Archangium primigenium: one gene and its partner. The protein of the gene in region 1 binds, or shares a complex with, the protein of each later gene. Links are inferred from orthologs where the notes say so. Each region holds a gene or a part of one and is shown on either strand. Other genes may lie near its edges. The genes, in order: holB and dnaN.

Region 1 (8,271 bases):
CCGCTTGTCGGTGTTGATGGCGGACGTCATCCAAGACGTGGCGCTCATCTGGATCGTCTGGGAGCTGACGCACTCGTCGACCGCCACCGCGTTCGCGAGCATGTCCAGCCGCACGCCGCTGTGGCTGTTCAGTCTGCCCGCGGGCTCGCACGCGGATGCGACCCCGCCCCGGCGGACCATCATCCTCACCAACCTGCTGTGTGGCGCGCTGGCGCTGCTGGTGGCGGGCTTGTCCAACCTCGGGTGGATGAGCGTGCCGCTCTTGTGCATGTTCGCCTTCGCCATCTCCACGTGCCGCACCTTCGAGGCGCCGAGCTTCTATTCGCTCGTGCGCGGGCTGGCGCGGGAGGGCGCGGACACGCAGCAGCTCAACGGCATCGCGGACACGGCCAAGCGCGCCGCCCGGCTCACCGCGCCGCTGCTCGCCAACGCCATGCGCGGCCTGATGCCGGTCTTCAATCTCTACGCGCTCATCGGCGTCTTCTACGCGGGCATGGCCTTCGCGGGGCGCAAGCTGGAGGTGCGGGAGTTCCGCACCGAGCGCAAGCAGCGCAAGGGGCTGGTGGCGGACTTCAAGGACGCCATGGTCGTGGTGCGCCAGCAGCCCGCGCTCCAGTACATCATCGTGGCGGAGATCCTCTTCAACCTCGCCTACGGCGCCTGCTACTACGTGCTCCTGCCCCGCCTGACGCTCGACACCACGGGCGGCGGCACCGCCGGCCACGCCTCGGCCGTCACGGCGTATGGCATTGGCGGGCTGCTCGCGGGTTTCTTCTCCACGCGGCTCAAGATGGGGGAGAAGGCGCTCAACTACGCGACGGTCGCCTGGATTGGCATCGGGGCCTCGTTCGGCTTCATGTACTTCGCCACGACGCTGCCCATGGTCATCCTGCTCACGGCGCTGGCGGGCGCGTCCATGGCCATCCAGAACATCGCGCTCTGGAGCGCCATCCACGTCGCGTGTCCGCCCGAGCACTCGGGCCGGGTGTACTCCATCTGGCGGCTGGGCGCGGACATGGCGCTCACCGTGAGCACGCTCGTCGCGGGGGTCGTCGCCGATGCCTTCGGGCCCTCCCTGCCCATCGGCATCATCGGCATCTACGTCTTCTTCTCCATCCTGATCGCCCGCCGCTTCACCGTGGGCCGGCAACCCACGCCCTCGTCCACCCCGGTGGCCGGAGCCACGCCATGACCCAGACCTTCGCCGCGTCTCCTCCCCTCCATGATGTCTCCCTGCGGGAGGAGGTGAACGCCCGGCTCCGGGACGTGCCGGACTTCCCCAAGCCGGGCATCCTCTTCAAGGACATGACGCCCGTGCTCGCCGACCCGCGGCTGCTTGGCCGGGTGGTGGATGCCATGGCGGCGCCCTTCCAGGGCCAGCACATCACCCACGTGGTGGGCATCGAGGCCCGGGGCTTCCTGCTGGGCGCGCCGCTCGCCCTCAAGCTGCAGGCGGGCTTCGTCCCGGCGCGCAAGCCGGGCAAGCTGCCCGCGCGCACCCGCACCGAGCGCTACTCCCTGGAGTACGGCGAGGACGGGCTGCAGATGCACGAGGACGCGCTGGCCGCGGGCGCCCGGGTGCTCATCGTGGACGACCTGCTGGCCACGGGGGGCACGGCCGCCGCCGCCGGACGCCTGGTGGCGCAGCTCGGCGGCGAGCTGGTGGGCTACAGCTTCCTCATCGCGCTCGACTTCCTGCCGGGCCGCGAGCGGCTGGGGCGGGACAAGGTCCACGCCCTCCTGTCCTACTGAGGCTCAGCCCGCGCGCTGCTCGCGCAGGGCGGTGATGAAGCGCTCGGCGGGCAGGGTGTTGAGGACGTCGCCCTTGCGCGCCCAGCCCCGGCGCGCGGTGGCCACGGCGAAGGCCAGGTTGGCCAGATCCGTGGTCCGGTGCGCGTCACAGCTCACCACCAGCTTCACGCCGCGCTCGGTCGCCATGCGCACGTGCTCGGTCTTGAGGTCCAGACGCTCGGGCTTGCCGTTGACCTCCACCACCACGCCGCGCTCGGCCGCCTTGTCGAGCACCGCCTCCATGCGCAAGGGGTAGGGGTCCCGGCTCTGGATGAGGCGCCCGGTGGGGTGTCCGAGGATCTGCAGGTGGGGATTGTCGAAGGCCCGCAGCAGCCGGCGCGTCATCTGCTCCTCGTCCATGCTGTGGCGCACGTGGATGGAGCCGATGACCACCTCCAGCTGCTCGAGCACGCTGTCCGCGTAGTCGAGCGCGCCCGTCTCCAGGATGTCCACCTCGATGCCCTTGAGCAGCCGCAGGCCCTTCACGGTGTCGTTGACGCGGTCGATCTCGTCCCACTGCCGACGCAGGGCATCCACCGTGAGGCCGCCGGCATAGATGGACGCCTCGCTGTGCTCGGTGACGGTGAGGAACTTGAGCCCCAGCGCCTGGGCCGCGCGCGCCATCTCCTCGAGCGTGTTGCGGCCGTCCGACCAGGTGCTGTGCGCGTGCACCGCGCCCTGGATGTCCTCCCAGGCGACCAGGTCCTCCGGCAGCCGCCCCGCGAGCGCCGCCTCGATCTCCCCCGTGTCCTCGCGCAGCTCGGGGGGGATGTACTGCATGTCCAGCAGCCGGTAGAGCGCCGCTTCGTCGGGCACGCGCAGCTTGGTGCCGTCGGCGCGGTGCACGCCCCACTCGGAGATCTTCAGGCCGCGCTCCTGCGCCAGGCCCCGCAGGCGCACGTGGTGGGCGCGCGAGCCGGTGAAGTGGTGCAGCGCGGTGGCGAAGTCCTCGTCCGGCAACACGCGCAGGTCCACCTGCAGGTCCTTCTCGTGCAGCCGCACCGAGCACTTGCTCTCGCCCCGGCCGATGACACTCGCCACCTCCGGGGCCTGGCAGAACGCGTCGAACACCGCGCCCGGCTCGGCCGCCGAGGCGATGAGGTCCACGTCGCCCACCGTCTCCGCGCGCCGGCGCAGGCTGCCGCCCACGTTCGCGCGCACCACGCCGGGCATCGTCTGCACGGACGTGAGCAGGCGCTCGGCCACGGGGAGCACCTCCCCGAGCAGCCGCCGGGGCGTGGACGTGCGCCGGAACAGCTCGATGCCCGCGAGCAGCTTGGCCTCGCTCTTCTCACCGAAGCCGGCCACCTGCCGCACGCGGCCCTCGCGGCACGCCTTCTCCAGCGCGTCCACGCCGTCCACGCCCAACTGTCGGGCGAGCAGCACGGCCTTCTTCGGGCCCAGCTCCGGCACGCGCACCAGCTCCAGCACGCCCGCGGGCAGCTCGGCGCGCAGGTTGTCGTAGAAGGTCAGTCGCCCGGTGGACAAGAGCTCGGACACCTTGTCCGCGATGGCCTGACCGATGCCCGGCAGTTCCTGGAGACGGCCCTCGCGCAGCAGCGTCCCCAGGTCCTCGGCGAGGCCCGAGACGCGGTCGGCGGCGATGTCGTAGGCCCGACTGCGAAAAGGGTTCTCCCCCTTCATCTGGAGCAGGAGCGAGATGTCCCGGAGGACCTGGACCACGGTGGTTTTGTCAGGGGTCTTCACGTTGGGAAATGTAATGCCCTCGGGGAGGGGGTGCAGGCGAGCGGAAAGGTGACGACGGCTGGACGACACGGCGGGCGGGCGGGCGCAAAGCTCCCCGTCCCGCGCAAGACTTTCCCTGGCTCCCGCCGGGCGGGGTACAAGGGGGCGCGGGATTCCCGACTGCTACGAGAGACACACGCGATGAAGATCAAGCTCGGTCCGGCGGACTTCGCCGAAAAGGAGATGCGGGGCTACGAGGTGGGCAAGCGCAGCCTGTGCGTGGCCCGCATCAATGGCCGCTACAAGGGCCTGGATGACTCGTGCAACCACGCCGGGTGCCTGCTGTCCGGTGGCCGCATCGAGGGCAACCTGGTCGTCTGCCCGTGTCACGAGGTGGGCTTCGACATGGACTCGGGGAAGAACGAGACCTCGCCGGGCGTGTGTGACGATCAGCCCACCATGGCCGTCTCGGTCGAGGACGGGGATCTGCTCGTCGAACTGTCCGAGAAGGACCTGTAGGAGGACGGCATGGCACACGAAGGACACGACCACCGCCACGGGCACCACCACCACCCTCATGGCCACGAGCACGGGCATGACCATGGCCACGAGCATGGACATGACCACGCGCACGACCACGGGCATGGGCACCACCACCACCACCCCGAGCACACGCACGAGTCGCCCGCGGCGGCGGAGCACAAGGCGCACGCGCCGGTGCACGTGAGCACGTTCGTGGTGACGTGCTCGGACAGCCGGGACACGGCCCGGGACGAGAGCGGCCGCGTGTTGCGCGAGGTGCTGGAGTCCGAGGGGCACACGGTGAGCGGCTACAAGCTCATCCCGGACGAGCCGGACGCCATCCGCGCGACGCTGAACGAGGCGCGGGAGGCGGGGGCCCGGGCGGTCCTCTTCACCGGGGGCACGGGCATCGGCCGGCGCGACAGCACGGTGGAGACGCTGCGCGGCCTCTTCGAGAAGGAGCTGCCCGGCTTCGGCGAGCTGTTCCGGATGCTGTCGTACCAGGAGATCGGCAGCCCGGCGATGATGTCCCGCGCCACGGCGGGCACCTGGCAGGGGATGATCCTCTTCGCGCTGCCGGGCTCGCCCCAGGCGGTCCGGTTGGGCCTGCACAAGCTCATCCTCCCCGAGCTGGGCCACGCGGTGCGCGAGCTGACGCGCTAGGGCTCGCCTGGCTTGCTGGTCCGGGCGGTACGAGGGGACCTCCGAGGGATGAGACTTCGGCGGTCACGTGTTATCGGAAGTCCCCTCCCGTCCGACTCCATGGCCCCGCGAAAACCCACCCCCCCTGGCTTGAGCACGCGGGACGCCGCGCGCCTGTTGCCGTGCCTCACGTCCTTCCTGGCCTCCACGGACAGCCGGGCGCGCATCGCGTTCGATCCGCTGGAGTTCCCCCACCGCTACCGCGACCCCCGGGACATGGAGGTGAGCGCGCTCCTGGCGGCGGCCCTGGCCTATGGCCGCGCGGACCTGTTCCGGCCCAAGGTGGATGCGCTGCTGCGGCGCATGGGGCCCTCGCCGGCCGCCTTCGTGCGCGAGCTGGACGTGGCGGGGGCGCGCGCGCTGCTCGAGGGCTTCGTCTACCGCTTCAACGTGGGCACGGACGTGGCGGTGCTGCTGCTGGGCATGGGGCGGGCGCTGCGCGAGCACGGGAGTCTGGAGGCGCTCTTCGTCCGGGGACTGGAGGCGAGCGGCACGTGGCATGGCGCGCTGGCGGCCTTCACCACGGCGCTGCGGGACGTGCCCATGGCCCCGCTGCGCGCGGCGATGGGCCCGGAGCGTGGCCTGCAGCACCTGTTGCCCTCGCCCCTGGGGGCCGGGGCCGCCAAGCGGCTCAACCTCTTCCTGCGGTGGATGGTGCGCGGCCCGGACGGCGTGGACCTGGGCATCTGGACGCGCGTGCGGCCCTCGGCGCTGCTCATCCCCCTGGACACCCACATCGGGCGCATCTCCAAGCACCTGGGGCTCACCCGGCGCAACGACCTGAGCTGGCGCACCGCCGAGGAGGTGACGGCGTCGCTCCGGGCGCTCGACGCGGAGGATCCGGTGCGCTTCGACTTCGCCCTGTGTCACTACGGCATGAGTGGGGTGTGTCCCACCCGGCCCGTGGTGGACAACTGCGCCCGGTGTCTGCTGCTGCCCTCCTGTGGGACGGGACGCCGGACGGTGAAGGCGGGTGGGGCGCGCGCTACCCGCTGAGTGGTTGACGCCTGGGACGCGAGCGGGGATACACGCGCCATGACGTTGGCTTCGGTCGTCGGACAGCCGCGCGCCATCGACGCGCTCCAAGCGGCGCTTCGCAGCGGCGCGGTTCATCACGCCTACCTCTTCGCGGGCCCTCCGGGCGTGGGCAAGGAGCGCGCCGCCGTGGGGCTCGCCCAGGCACTCACCTGTCCGGAGAAGCCCAACGAGGGCTGCGGCACGTGCGCCAGCTGCATCCGCATCGGCAAGGGCTCCCATCCGGACGTCACCTGGCTCATGCCGGACGCCGAGCGCGTGGAGCGCGGGCTCGCGGGCCGCTCGGACTTCACCGGCACGCCCAGCCGCGACATCCGCGTGGAGCAGATCCGCGGCCTGCTGGAGCGCCTCGCCCTGCACGGGCTCGAGTCCAAGCGCAAGGTGGCCCTGGTGGTGGACGCACACCAGATGAACCCCCAGGCGCAGAACGCCTTCCTCAAGACGCTCGAGGAGCCGCCCGCGGACACCACGCTCGTGCTGCTCGCGTCCGCGCCGGACAAGATGCTGCCCACCATCCGCAGCCGGTGCAGCAAGGTGCAGTTCAACCCGCTGCCCGCGGACTTCGTGGCCGAGCGCCTGCGCACCGAGCGCAAGCTGGACGCCGAGACGGCGGCGCTCGCGGCGGTGATGGCGGGTGGCAGCCTCGGCCGGGCGCTGGCCCTGGACCTGGACGCGCTCGCGGCGCGCAAGGAGGTCATCGAGGGCTTCGAGGCGCTCACCCCCGGCAACGTGGGCGCGCTCCTGCGCTGGGCGGGCACCTTCGGCGAGTCGCGCGAGACGGCGGAGCAGGCGCTCGGCATCCTCTCCCTGTGGACCCGGGACGTGGCGCTGGCCAAGGCGGGCGGAGAGCGGCTCGCCAACCGGGACCTGGCCCCGCTCGCGCACGAGGTGGCGGCGCGCACCCACGAGGGCACGCTGCACCGTCGGCACGCGCTGATGGAGAAGGCCCGGGCGACGATCGTGGAGCGCAACGGCTCGGCCCGGCTGCAGCTCGAGCGGATGCTCATTGAACTGTTGGAGGGACGATGAGCGCGGACATCGAGGACGTGCTGGACGAGGCCCGGGCGGGCAAGACGGTCCACCCGCTCTACCTGCTGTGGGGCGAGGAGTACCTCGTGCGCCGGGGCGCGGACGATCTGGTGAAGGCGCTCCTGCCGGATGCCTCGGCGGGCCTGAACTTCGCCGTGCTGGACGCGGGCTCGCCGCGCGAGGTGGCGCAGGAGCTGGCCACGCTGCCGCTGTTCCCCGGGCGCAAGGTGGTGCTGGTGCGCGACCCGGAGTTCCTCGCGCCCAAGAAGGGCCGGGGCAACGCGCTGGGCAAGGCGCGCGAGGCGTGGACCGCGGGCAAGCGCAAGGAAGGCGCGCGGCGGCTGCTGGCCCTGGCGGCGCGGGCGGGGTGGGGCGCGGACAAGTTGGATCCGGATGCCCCGGGCGCCCCGTCCGTGGAGGAGTGGAAGGACGAGCTGAACGTGGAGCTGGCGGAGGCGGACCTGCTCTTCCTCAAGGAAGTGGCCGTCTTCTGCCGCGAGGAGCGCATCAGCTCCCCGGAAGGGGACGCGAGCGCCCTGCTGTCGCTCTACGAGAAGGGGCTGCCCCCGGGCCACACGCTGGTGCTCGCCGCCACGGACGTGGACGCGAAGAACCCGTTGGTGAAGCTCGCGCAGGACAAGGGCAAGTTCGTCGAGCGCAAGGTGGCCGCGCGCCACAAGGATCTGGAGATCGGTCCGCTCGCCGAGGAGTTCCTCTGGCCCTTCAAGAAGAAGCTGAGCAAGGCGGCCTCGGACCTGCTCAAGGAGCGCATCGGCGGCAACGTGCGGCTGCTCCAGTCGGAGCTGGAGAAGCTGGCCACGTACGTGGAGGGCGCCACCATCGAGTCCGCCGACGTGGCGCTGCTGGTGGCCCACACGCGCGAGGAGGAGTTCTTCGAGCTGTCCGAGGCCCTGCAGAACCGCAACTTCAAGGCGGCGCTGGACTACACCGTGGACGCCATGGGGCAGGGGGTGCACGGGTTGCAACTGCTCGGCGCGGTGGCCTCCGTGGTGCGCGGCATGCTGGAGAACCACGAGCGGCTGGAGCGCTTCGCCGGGGGCACGCTGCCGCGCTCCTTCAACGACTTCAAGGCGAAGGTCTTCCCCCGCGTGGAGGAGGAGGCCAAGGCGGCCAAGGGCAAGGCGCCGCACCCGTACGCGGCCTTCCTCGCCATGCAGGGCGCGGCCCGCTACAAGCGGCGCGAGCTGCTCGACTCGCTCGTGGCCTGCGCGGAGTCGGACCTGGCGCTCAAGTCCAGCGCGAGCGGCAAGCTCGTCATCGAGCGGCTGTTGTGGACCGTCTGCGGCAGCGCCTGAGGACGGAAGAAAAAAGGGTGCTGCCCGAGTGAGGACGCCGTTTTTTTGGGCGGACCCTTCCGGGCCCAGGCGGAGTCGAACCGCTCGCTTTTCAGGCGAGTACCAGAGCGTGTTCGGCATCCTCGGCCGGGCAGCGCTTTCAGGGACGCACGGGCGCGGAAATTCCTGACGGCGGGACTTTCAGCAGCCC
Region 2 (8,207 bases), 3.6 Mb from region 1 along the record:
TCCAGGCCCTCCAAGCGCGCCTGGTGCTCCAGCGCCCCCTCGTCGATGGCGCCCAGGTCGGCGAAGTGCACCTCCAGCCCCGTGTCGTCCGAGCCCGTCTCCAGCCCCTGCGCCGGCGGACGGGGAAACGTGCGCGGGCCCAGGTGCGTCTCCAACAGCACCACGCGCGGCGGCGGCGGCGCCCCCGTGTAGCGCGCGCCCTCGAAGCGCCCCAGTCCATTGGACGTGCCCACCCACACCGTGCCATCCGGCTCCGCCATGAAGGCGTTGCCGCTGAAGTCGTCCCCCGGCGCGCCATCCGTCGAGTCGAAGTGCTCCAGCGGGCCCGTGTCGCCCACCAACATCACCCCCGCCCCCGTGCCCACCCACAGCCGCCCCGCCGCGTCCTCGCCGAGCTGGTAGATGACGTCGTTGTGCAGGCCCGTGCTCCGGCTCAGGTGCGACATGCCGGTGAGCTGGCCTCCCTCCTGGTAGGTGAAACAACTCACGCCCAGGGGCTCGCGGTAGGACACGCACAGCCGTCCGTCCCGGCGCACGATCAGGTGGCGCACGTGATCGTCCAGGAGCCCGTGCTCCTTGCCCATGCGCCGGAAGCCCTCGGGCTCGCGCACGAACAGGCCCGTGCCCGTGGTCCAGATGCGCCCCCGGGCGTCCTCATCCAGCCCCACCACGCTCGAGCGCGCGGCGTCCGGCATGGCGGGCGCGAAGGACCACGTGCCCCCGGGCTTGGGCACGCCGTGCAGCAGCCCCGAGGTGGTGGCCGCCCACAGCGTCCCGTCCCGCGCCCGCAGCAGCTTGAAGGTGTAGCGCGCGAAGTAGCCGGACTCCTCGCCGAACGTGCGCAGCGCCCCCGTGCGCGGCGTGTAGTGGTGCAGCCCCGACGGCGTCCCCGCCACCCAGAGGCTCCCGTCCTCCGCCTCCACCAGGGCCTTGATGGCGTAGTCGGCCAGCCCCGGCACCGGCTCCCACTTCGTGGCCGTGCCGTGGGACAGCCCCTTGTCCGTGCCCACCCACAGGGTCCCCGCCCGGTCCCGGAGCGAGCTCCACGTCATGCTCGCCGGCAGGCCCGTGCTCACGTCATGCACGGTCCACAGGCCCCGGCCCAGCGCCCGGTTGACGCCCATGCTCGCCACCCAGAGCGTGTCCTGCCGGTCCTCCAGCACGTCCCACATGCGCGCGATGCGCTCGGGCAGGCCGAGCCGCCGCAGCCCCGCGCGCTCGCCCTCCACCTCCAGGAGGCCGTTGTTGTTGGGCACCATCAACTGCCCCCGGCGCCCCACCCGCAGGCGGTTGCCCGCCCCCGACATGCCCTTGAGCAGCGCGGTGCGGTCCTCCAGCGCCGCGCCCGGCCACGGCTGCATGGCCAGCCACCCCAGGCCCCCCACCCACAACCGCCCCTGTCCGTCCCGCGCCAGGGCCGACGAGGCCGCGTGGGGCGTGCCCGGCACGTCGTACACCGTCCACGTCCCCTCGGGCTCCCGGCTCAACAGGCGCTTGTCCCCCATGATCTGGAGCGCGTCCGAGGGGTCCATCCACATCCCGTACACCGGGCCGCCGGGCCAGCCGGGCGCCGGGACGAACCGTCCGTCCGCCCCCTCCATGAAGAGGCCCTGCTCGCTGCCCACCCACCGGCGCCCGCGCGAGTCCACCCGCAGGGTCCCCACTCCCCCGCCCACGCCCTCCATGGACAGCGCCACGAAGCGTCCGCCGTCCCAGCGCACCACGCCCGCGCGCGTCACCAGCACCAGGCGGCCCTTCTCGTCGAGCGTCGCGTCCGCCACGGCCATCGACGGCAGGCCGGACTCCTTGCCGAAGCGGTCGAAGCGCGCCCCGTCGAAGCGGTACACCCCGTCCGCGGCGCAGGCCCACACGAAGCCCTCCGCGTCCTGGGTCAGCCACGTGATGTCCTGGTTCTGGATGCCCGCTTCCGCGCCATAGCTCCGGAAGTTCACCCGGCCCGGAGGCTCCGCGCCCCAGCTCGCGGCGGGCCCCAGCGCGGCCAGGGCCACGCCGAGCAGCACGGCGATTCGATACGACCTCATGAGACTCTCAAGGCCTTTCCACCGCGGCCCCGCCGCGCGACCCTTCGAGTCATTTTATCATGTCCTGGGAATCCCGGGGATGGGACACCCCCGGTGGCGCCTTCGCGCGTTTGCGCCATGCGCCATAGGCCTTCTTGAGGGGAAGGGTGACGGCCAGGCAGATCGCCAGCACGCCCAGCGCGAGGCCCAACGCGGGCAGGGCGTCCTGGGTGCGGCCCACCCGGGAGGCCAGGCCCGGCAGGGTGGACCAGCCATAGGCCAGCGGCAGGTGCGCCACGTACACCCAGAGCGAGGCGCGGCCCACCGGCCCGAGCAGTCCATCCAGCCGCGCCGGCAGCCGCATGGCGAGCCCCGCCACCACGGCGACGAGCCCCAGGCGCCAGAGCACCAGCGGCAGGTCCCCCGCCCCGGGGGCCTCGCCCCGCAGCGTGAGCAGCGCGAGCAGGCCCGTGCCCCCGGCGCACAACACGAGCCAGTGCGGGGCCCGCTTCACCTCGCCCAGCGCCAGCCCCGTCACCCCGCCCATGAGGAAGTACGCGGACCAGGGAAACAGCGGGAAGGCGGACGTGATGCCCGCCAGGGCCTGCGTCAGCGCCAGGGGCAGGGGGCCCCCGTTGACCGCCGCGCGCATCCAGGGCGACACCCACGGAACGAGCAGCGCCAGGCCGCCCAGCACCGCCAGCCGCGCGGCCGGGGGACGCACCGCCGCCAGCACGAGCGCGCCCACCAGCAGCGCCCCCGCCACGCCATGCAGCGCATCGAAGGCCAGGAAGTGCCGCCAGACCTTTGGGTCTCCCGCGAAGAAGGCCGGCAGGCCCCAGCCCGGCCAGCGCAGGAGATAGCCCCAGAAGAGCAGGAGCCCCACCCGCGGCAGGTAGCGCCGCAAGAGCCGCGGGCCGCCCAGGCCCGTGCGCCGCACCGTGGTGGCGAACGCCCACCCCGCCACGAACAGGAACAGGGGCGCCGTCACCGCGCGGAAGGACCAGTACACGAGCATGCCCGTCGTCTGACGGGCCGTGTCCTTCAACACCGCGTCCAACGTGTGCCCCATCACCATGGCGATGACCGCCACGGCCCGGGCACGATCCAACCCGTGGTCGCGCGACGCGGCCACGGGCGCTGGCTGGGAAGTCACTCCACCCACTCAGCGGCTCAGACGCGCATGGGCATCACGACCGCCGTGAAGCTGCGATCGCCCGGCGCGTGCAGCACGCCCGGGCTGTGCTCGTCGCCCAGCTCGAACGCCACCTCGTCCGTGTCCGTCACGCCCAGCACGTCGATGAGGTAGCGCGCGTTGAAGCCGATGGTGATGCCCGCGCCCCGGTACGCGATGTCCAGCGCGTCCTTGGCCTCGCCCAGGTCCGGGTTGTTCGCCGTGATGAGCAGCTGGTTCTCCGCCAGCCCGATGCGCACCGCGTAGCTCTTGTCCGCGCTGAGCAGCGCGATGCGCTTGAGGCCCTCGAGCAGGCGCGTCTTGGGCACCAGCACCGCCTTGTCCCCTTCCTTGGGGATGACGCGCTGGTACTCGGGGAACTGCCCGTCGATGAGCCGCATCACCATGGTGAGGCCCGTCTTCTTGAACAGCGCCGAGTTCTCCGCGAACCCCAGGTGGCACTCGGCGTCCGGCGCCTCGTCGAGCAGGCGCTTGAGCTCCATGAGGCCCTTGCGCGGGATGATGACGCCGCTCTTGAGCTTGAAGTCCCCGGCCAGCTCGCGCTCCACCAGCGACAGGCGGTGGCCGTCCGTGGCCACCATGCGCACCTTGCCGCCCGGCTGCGGCTCGAAGAACACGCCGTTGAGGATGTAGCGCGTCTCGTCCGTGGAGATGGCGAACTGCGTCTTCTTGATCATCTCCAGGAGCGTGTTGCCCGTCACCTGCACGAGCGGCGCGCTCTCCTCGCGCGGCAGCTTGGGGTACTCCTCGGGCGCCGTGCCGACGATCTTGAAGTGCGCCGGGCCGCTCGTGATCTCCACGTAGTTGTTGGCCAGCTTCTTGAGCGTCACCTGCGCGTCCGGCAGGTTCTGCACGATGTCGAAGACGTACTTGGCGCTCAGCGTCACCGCGCCCGGCTTGATGACCTCGGCGGCGTGCTCGGAGACGATGCCGATCTCCAGGTCGAACGCCGTCACCGTCACGCCCGTCTTGTGCGCGGTGAGCAGCACGTTGGCCAGGATGGGCATCGTCGTCTTGCGCTCCACGATGCCCTGGGCGCGGTAGAGGGCCTTCTTCAGCTCATCGGCGGCGATGCGGAATTCCATCTCGGAGACCTTGGAGTGCCGGGGGGTCGGAAAGGGGGGGCGGCCCGGAGACCGCCGTCCTCCCGGATGTAGCCCGCCCCCCTCCAACCGTCAACGCATGTGACGTCCCACGTCACTCCAAATCGACAGCCTGTCCACCCCCCAACCCGTCCGAATTCAGGGACTTAGCACCATGGGTGGATGTGGGACAGCGCCCTCAGTTGATCTCCACCCGGCACACGGCGTCGCAGCCGTCCCCGCCCACCCGGTTGCCGTCGTCGCACTGCTCGCCCGCCTCGGGCTGCACGATGCCGTCGCCGCAGCGCGGGCCCCGGGTGCAGGTGCGCGAGCACTCGCCCTGGCCGTTGTTGGCGCCCTCGTCGCACTGCTCGCCGGGGTCCAGCGTGCCGTTGCCGCACAGGGACGTGCACTCGGTGCGGCGCGCCACGAAGTCCGTGAGCGTCAGCGTGTACGAGGACGCCGAGGTGTGCCGCTCGGCCTGGAACACCACCACCTCGTAGATGCCGCCCACCCGCAGGCCCAGGCCCGTGGCGTGATCCTTCAGGGTGATGGTGCCCGCCTCCGCCCCGTGCACGCCGCCGATGTCCAGCGCGAGCCGGCCGTTGATGAAGACCCACAGGTCGTCATCCCCCAGGAAGTTGAGCACCTCGCTGCCCTTGTACTCGAACCAGTAGCGCGCCTCGCTCGTGAAGCTGAAGTTGTGCTGGCCCGCGGTGCGCAGGGGCTCCTGGCCCAGCGCCACCCACCCCGCGGTGTCGAGCGGGAAGAACGTCTTGTTGTCGAACACGTACGAGCGCGAGGTGCCCTGGCGCAGGAACTCCAGCGTGCCCGCCACCGTCTTGTTCACGTCCGGCGTGTCCCGGTACCACTGGTCGAACGCCGCCCGGCCGTGCGTGGTGTTGCTCGCCACGCCTTCCTTCGCGTACACGGGCTTGCCGTCCCCGCTCAACGACGCGTAGAGCGGCCCGCAGATGCCGCGCTCCACCCCGTTCTTGTTCTCGAAGTCGATGTGGCCCCGCGGCAGGCCATTGGCCGCCGGCAGGTCGTAGCCCCGGAAGTCCCGGTACACCACCGGGATGGAGACCTTCTCCGGCGCCGCGGCCTCCACCGGCTGGCACGCGAAGCCCGGCTCGAACTTGCACGTGGGCGAGCACCCGTCGTTGGCGCGCGTGTTGCCGTCATCGCACTCCTCCGAGGGGTCGTTGGACAGGAGCACGCCGTCCCCACACCGGCTCTCGCACGTGCCGTTCACGCACCGGGGCTCGCGCGTGCACGCGGTCGAGCAGCCGTCGCCGAGCGACGTGTTGCCGTCGTCGCACTCCTCGGTGCCCTCGACGATGCCGTCGCCGCACACCGTGCGCACGCACGCCACGCCCACGCCCTCCGAGCACTTGAAGCCCGGCTCCAGGCGGCACGTGGCGCCGCAGCCGTCGCCCGCCACGGCGTTGCCGTCCTCGCACTCCTCGTCCCCGGCGATGACGAGGTCCCCGCACGCCGCCGCCTGGCACCGGCCGCCCGGCACGAGGCACGTCCAGCCGCGCTCCACGAAGCACCGCGTGTCGCACCCGTCCCCGGTGGCCGTGTTGCCGTCGTCACACGCCTCGGTGTTCTCCAGCGTCCCGTTGCCGCACGTGGTGCGCGCGCACGCCTGGCCCGGCGTGTCACACGCCCAGCCCTCCTCGATGGCGCCGCAGGTGGCCGAACAGCCATCGCCGTCCAGCGTGTTGCCGTCGTCACACGCCTCCGCCGCCTGGCGGGCACCGTCCCCACACCGGGCCGAGGCATCGCCTCCACAGCCGGCGCTCACGAACGTCACGAAGAAGGCGGCGAGCACGAGGCCCGCGAAGCGAGATCCACCGGGGGGCAGGTTCTTCATGGGGCGGATGCTGGAAGTGAGGGCGGGGCGTGTCAACGCTTCCCGCCCGGCCGTGGCTGGGAGCGTGCGCCGCCGTCCAGTGAGACTCCCTCCTGTGAAACCCGGGCGAACACGGGAAGTGGCATCCACCCCCGGAGGCGGCGAGACTGGGAGTGAGTCTTGCCTCGGAGTCCGTCGCCATGCCGTCTCCCCGTCCCCTGCTTCTCGCCTCCTCCCTCGCCCTGGGCCTGCTCGCCGGGTGCAGTTCCAACCCGCGTCCCGCGGCCAACACCCCGTCGGCGCCCGCCGCCGAGTCCGGGGGCACGCCCGCCGCCACCGGCCAGAAGATGGAGGCCGCGCCCGGCGAGAAGCTGGAGACCGCGCCCGGCCAGACGCCGGAGATGCCGAGCGCGGAGTCCGGGGGCACGCCCGCCACCGCCGGGGAAGGCATGGCCGCCGAGGGCAAGGCCACCTACTACGTCAAGGACAGCGGCGTGCGCTGCATGGCCGCGCCCTGCCCGAGCTTCATCGCCCGGCGCGTGGACAAGCCCGACGAGGAGGGCATCCCCATCACCGACCTGGACCTGGCCGCGCTCGGCGCCACCGACGCGCAGCGCGACCGGATGCTGGAGTCCACCCACGACGGCAGCCGCGGCCTCAAGGTGGAGGCCACCCTCATCAAGGTCCCCAACGCCGGCCCGGCGGGCACCGCCACGCGCCTGAGCGTCAACCGGGTGCTCGAGGGCAAGTAACTGTTGAATCTCCGGAGTTCCCGCTCCGGAGCCGTCCCCCGGCCATCACTCGCCGCGGCACTGGAGCGCACGGCGCGGGCGAGCCGGTATCCTGCCCCCGCCCGTTCACCCGGGCAGGGGGGGGATGAATCCGGATGGTGGGGCACACCCACGCGCGAGCACCCGTCAAGGCAGGCGCGAGGCGCGTCGTCGGGGCGCTGGTCGCCAGCGCCCCGCTCTTGGGCGGCCTGTTCGCGCCGGGCACGGGCCAGGCCTCGCCGCGCATGGAGGCCTCGCCGCGCCAGTTGCTCGCCGGACGGGATGGGCGCGCCACCCTCACCCTGACGGGCCTGCCCGACGACACCCGCCTGGCGTGCAGCGCGGGCCAGGTGCACGCGCCCACCCGCGTCTCGCCGGACACCCTCCAGGCCCCCTACGTGGCGCCCCCGGCCGACACGCTCGCCCCGATCCTGTGCGCCGCCGTGTCCCCGTCCACCGGCGCCCACGCCACCGTGGTGCTGGAGACGCGGCGTCAGCAGGTGCTGCCCCTGTCCGGCCTGCCGCCGTTGAGCCGCGTGGAGGTGCGCATCGGCGAGCGCCTCCATGGCCCCGTGCGCGCCGACACCACCGGCCAGGCCGAGGTGCCCGTGCTGCTCGTGCCCGGCCACACCCACGCCACGCTCCTGTCCACCGTGCCCGGCGAGCCCACCCAGGAGCGCCCCTGGCCCCTGCCCGTGGCCTCGCGCGCCGCGCTGGTGCTGCTGCCCGAGGCGGACGGCGTCGAGGCCTCGGGCCAGCGGGGCGTGCGCGTGTGGGCCTTCGGCGTGGAGGCCCAGGGCGCGCCCGCGCGCACCCCGCCCGTCTTCACCCGCTCGGGCGGTACGTGGGAGCCCCAGGCCGTGGCCCCCGGCGTCCAGGTGGGCCCCTTCGTGCCCTTTGCCCGCCCCACCCCGGGCGAGGCCGTGCTCACGGCGAGCGGGGACGGCGTGTCCGCCACCGCGCGCCTGGAGTTGCGGCCCGGCGTGCGGCCCGTGCTGCGCCTGGAGGCCTCCGCCCACGAGGTGCTGGCGGATGGGGACTCGGGCACGGACCTCACCGTGCACGTGCGCGACGAGCGCGGGCGGGCCCTGCCGGGACAGGCCGTGCGCCTGCAGGCCTCGCGCGGCCAGGTGTCTCCGCCCCAGGACCGGGGGGATGGTACCTACCTGGCCCGCTACCGCGCCCCCCATGGCGGCGGCGGCGTCCAGCTCACCGCCCTGCTCGAGGGCACCCCGTCCGCCACGCTCGGGCTCACCCTGCGCGTGCCGCCCCGCCTCCAGT

What was found.
Region 2: the proteins of holB (region 1) and dnaN are in contact, whole or in part, in a cryo-EM structure (PDB 8GIZ), measured with the Escherichia coli proteins. The link is inferred for Archangium primigenium from one-to-one orthologs.

Annotation. Positions count from the first base shown.
Region 1 is NZ_JADWYI010000001.1:3,999,976-4,008,246, forward strand. Bases 4,785-7,750 are described here. They hold holB (DNA polymerase III subunit delta'), read left to right. Parts: upstream 4,785-5,736; coding sequence 5,737-6,765; downstream 6,766-7,750. Other genes in these bases: I3V78_RS16655 (TIGR02757 family protein), read left to right, coding at 4,785-5,697; holA (DNA polymerase III subunit delta), read left to right, coding at 6,762-7,750. In the rest of the region: I3V78_RS16630 (MFS transporter), read left to right, coding at 1-1,192; I3V78_RS16635 (adenine phosphoribosyltransferase), read left to right, coding at 1,189-1,752; DNA polymerase/3'-5' exonuclease PolX, read right to left, coding at 1,756-3,498; I3V78_RS16645 (Rieske (2Fe-2S) protein), read left to right, coding at 3,679-3,996; I3V78_RS16650 (molybdenum cofactor synthesis domain-containing protein), read left to right, coding at 4,195-4,662; more of I3V78_RS16655, read left to right, coding at 4,762-4,784; more of holA, read left to right, coding at 7,751-8,081; I3V78_RS16670 (NRDE family protein), read right to left, coding at 8,221-8,271. UniProt on the Escherichia coli protein: Part of the beta sliding clamp loading complex, which hydrolyzes ATP to load the beta clamp onto primed DNA to form the DNA replication pre-initiation complex.
Region 2 is NZ_JADWYI010000001.1:362,577-370,783, forward strand. What follows is about bases 2,249-5,150. They hold dnaN (DNA polymerase III subunit beta), read right to left. Parts: upstream 4,302-5,150; coding sequence 3,195-4,301; downstream 2,249-3,194. Other genes in these bases: I3V78_RS01570 (acyltransferase family protein), read right to left, coding at 2,249-3,177; I3V78_RS01580 (DUF4215 domain-containing protein), read right to left, coding at 4,498-5,150. Also shown: I3V78_RS01565 (sensor histidine kinase), read right to left, coding at 1-2,042; more of I3V78_RS01570, read right to left, coding at 2,092-2,248; more of I3V78_RS01580, read right to left, coding at 5,151-6,177; I3V78_RS01585 (DUF6748 domain-containing protein), read left to right, coding at 6,357-6,908; I3V78_RS01590 (invasin domain 3-containing protein), read left to right, coding at 7,043-8,207. UniProt on the Escherichia coli protein: Confers DNA tethering and processivity to DNA polymerases and other proteins. Acts as a clamp, forming a ring around DNA (a reaction catalyzed by the clamp-loading complex) which diffuses in an ATP-independent manner freely and bidirectionally along dsDNA.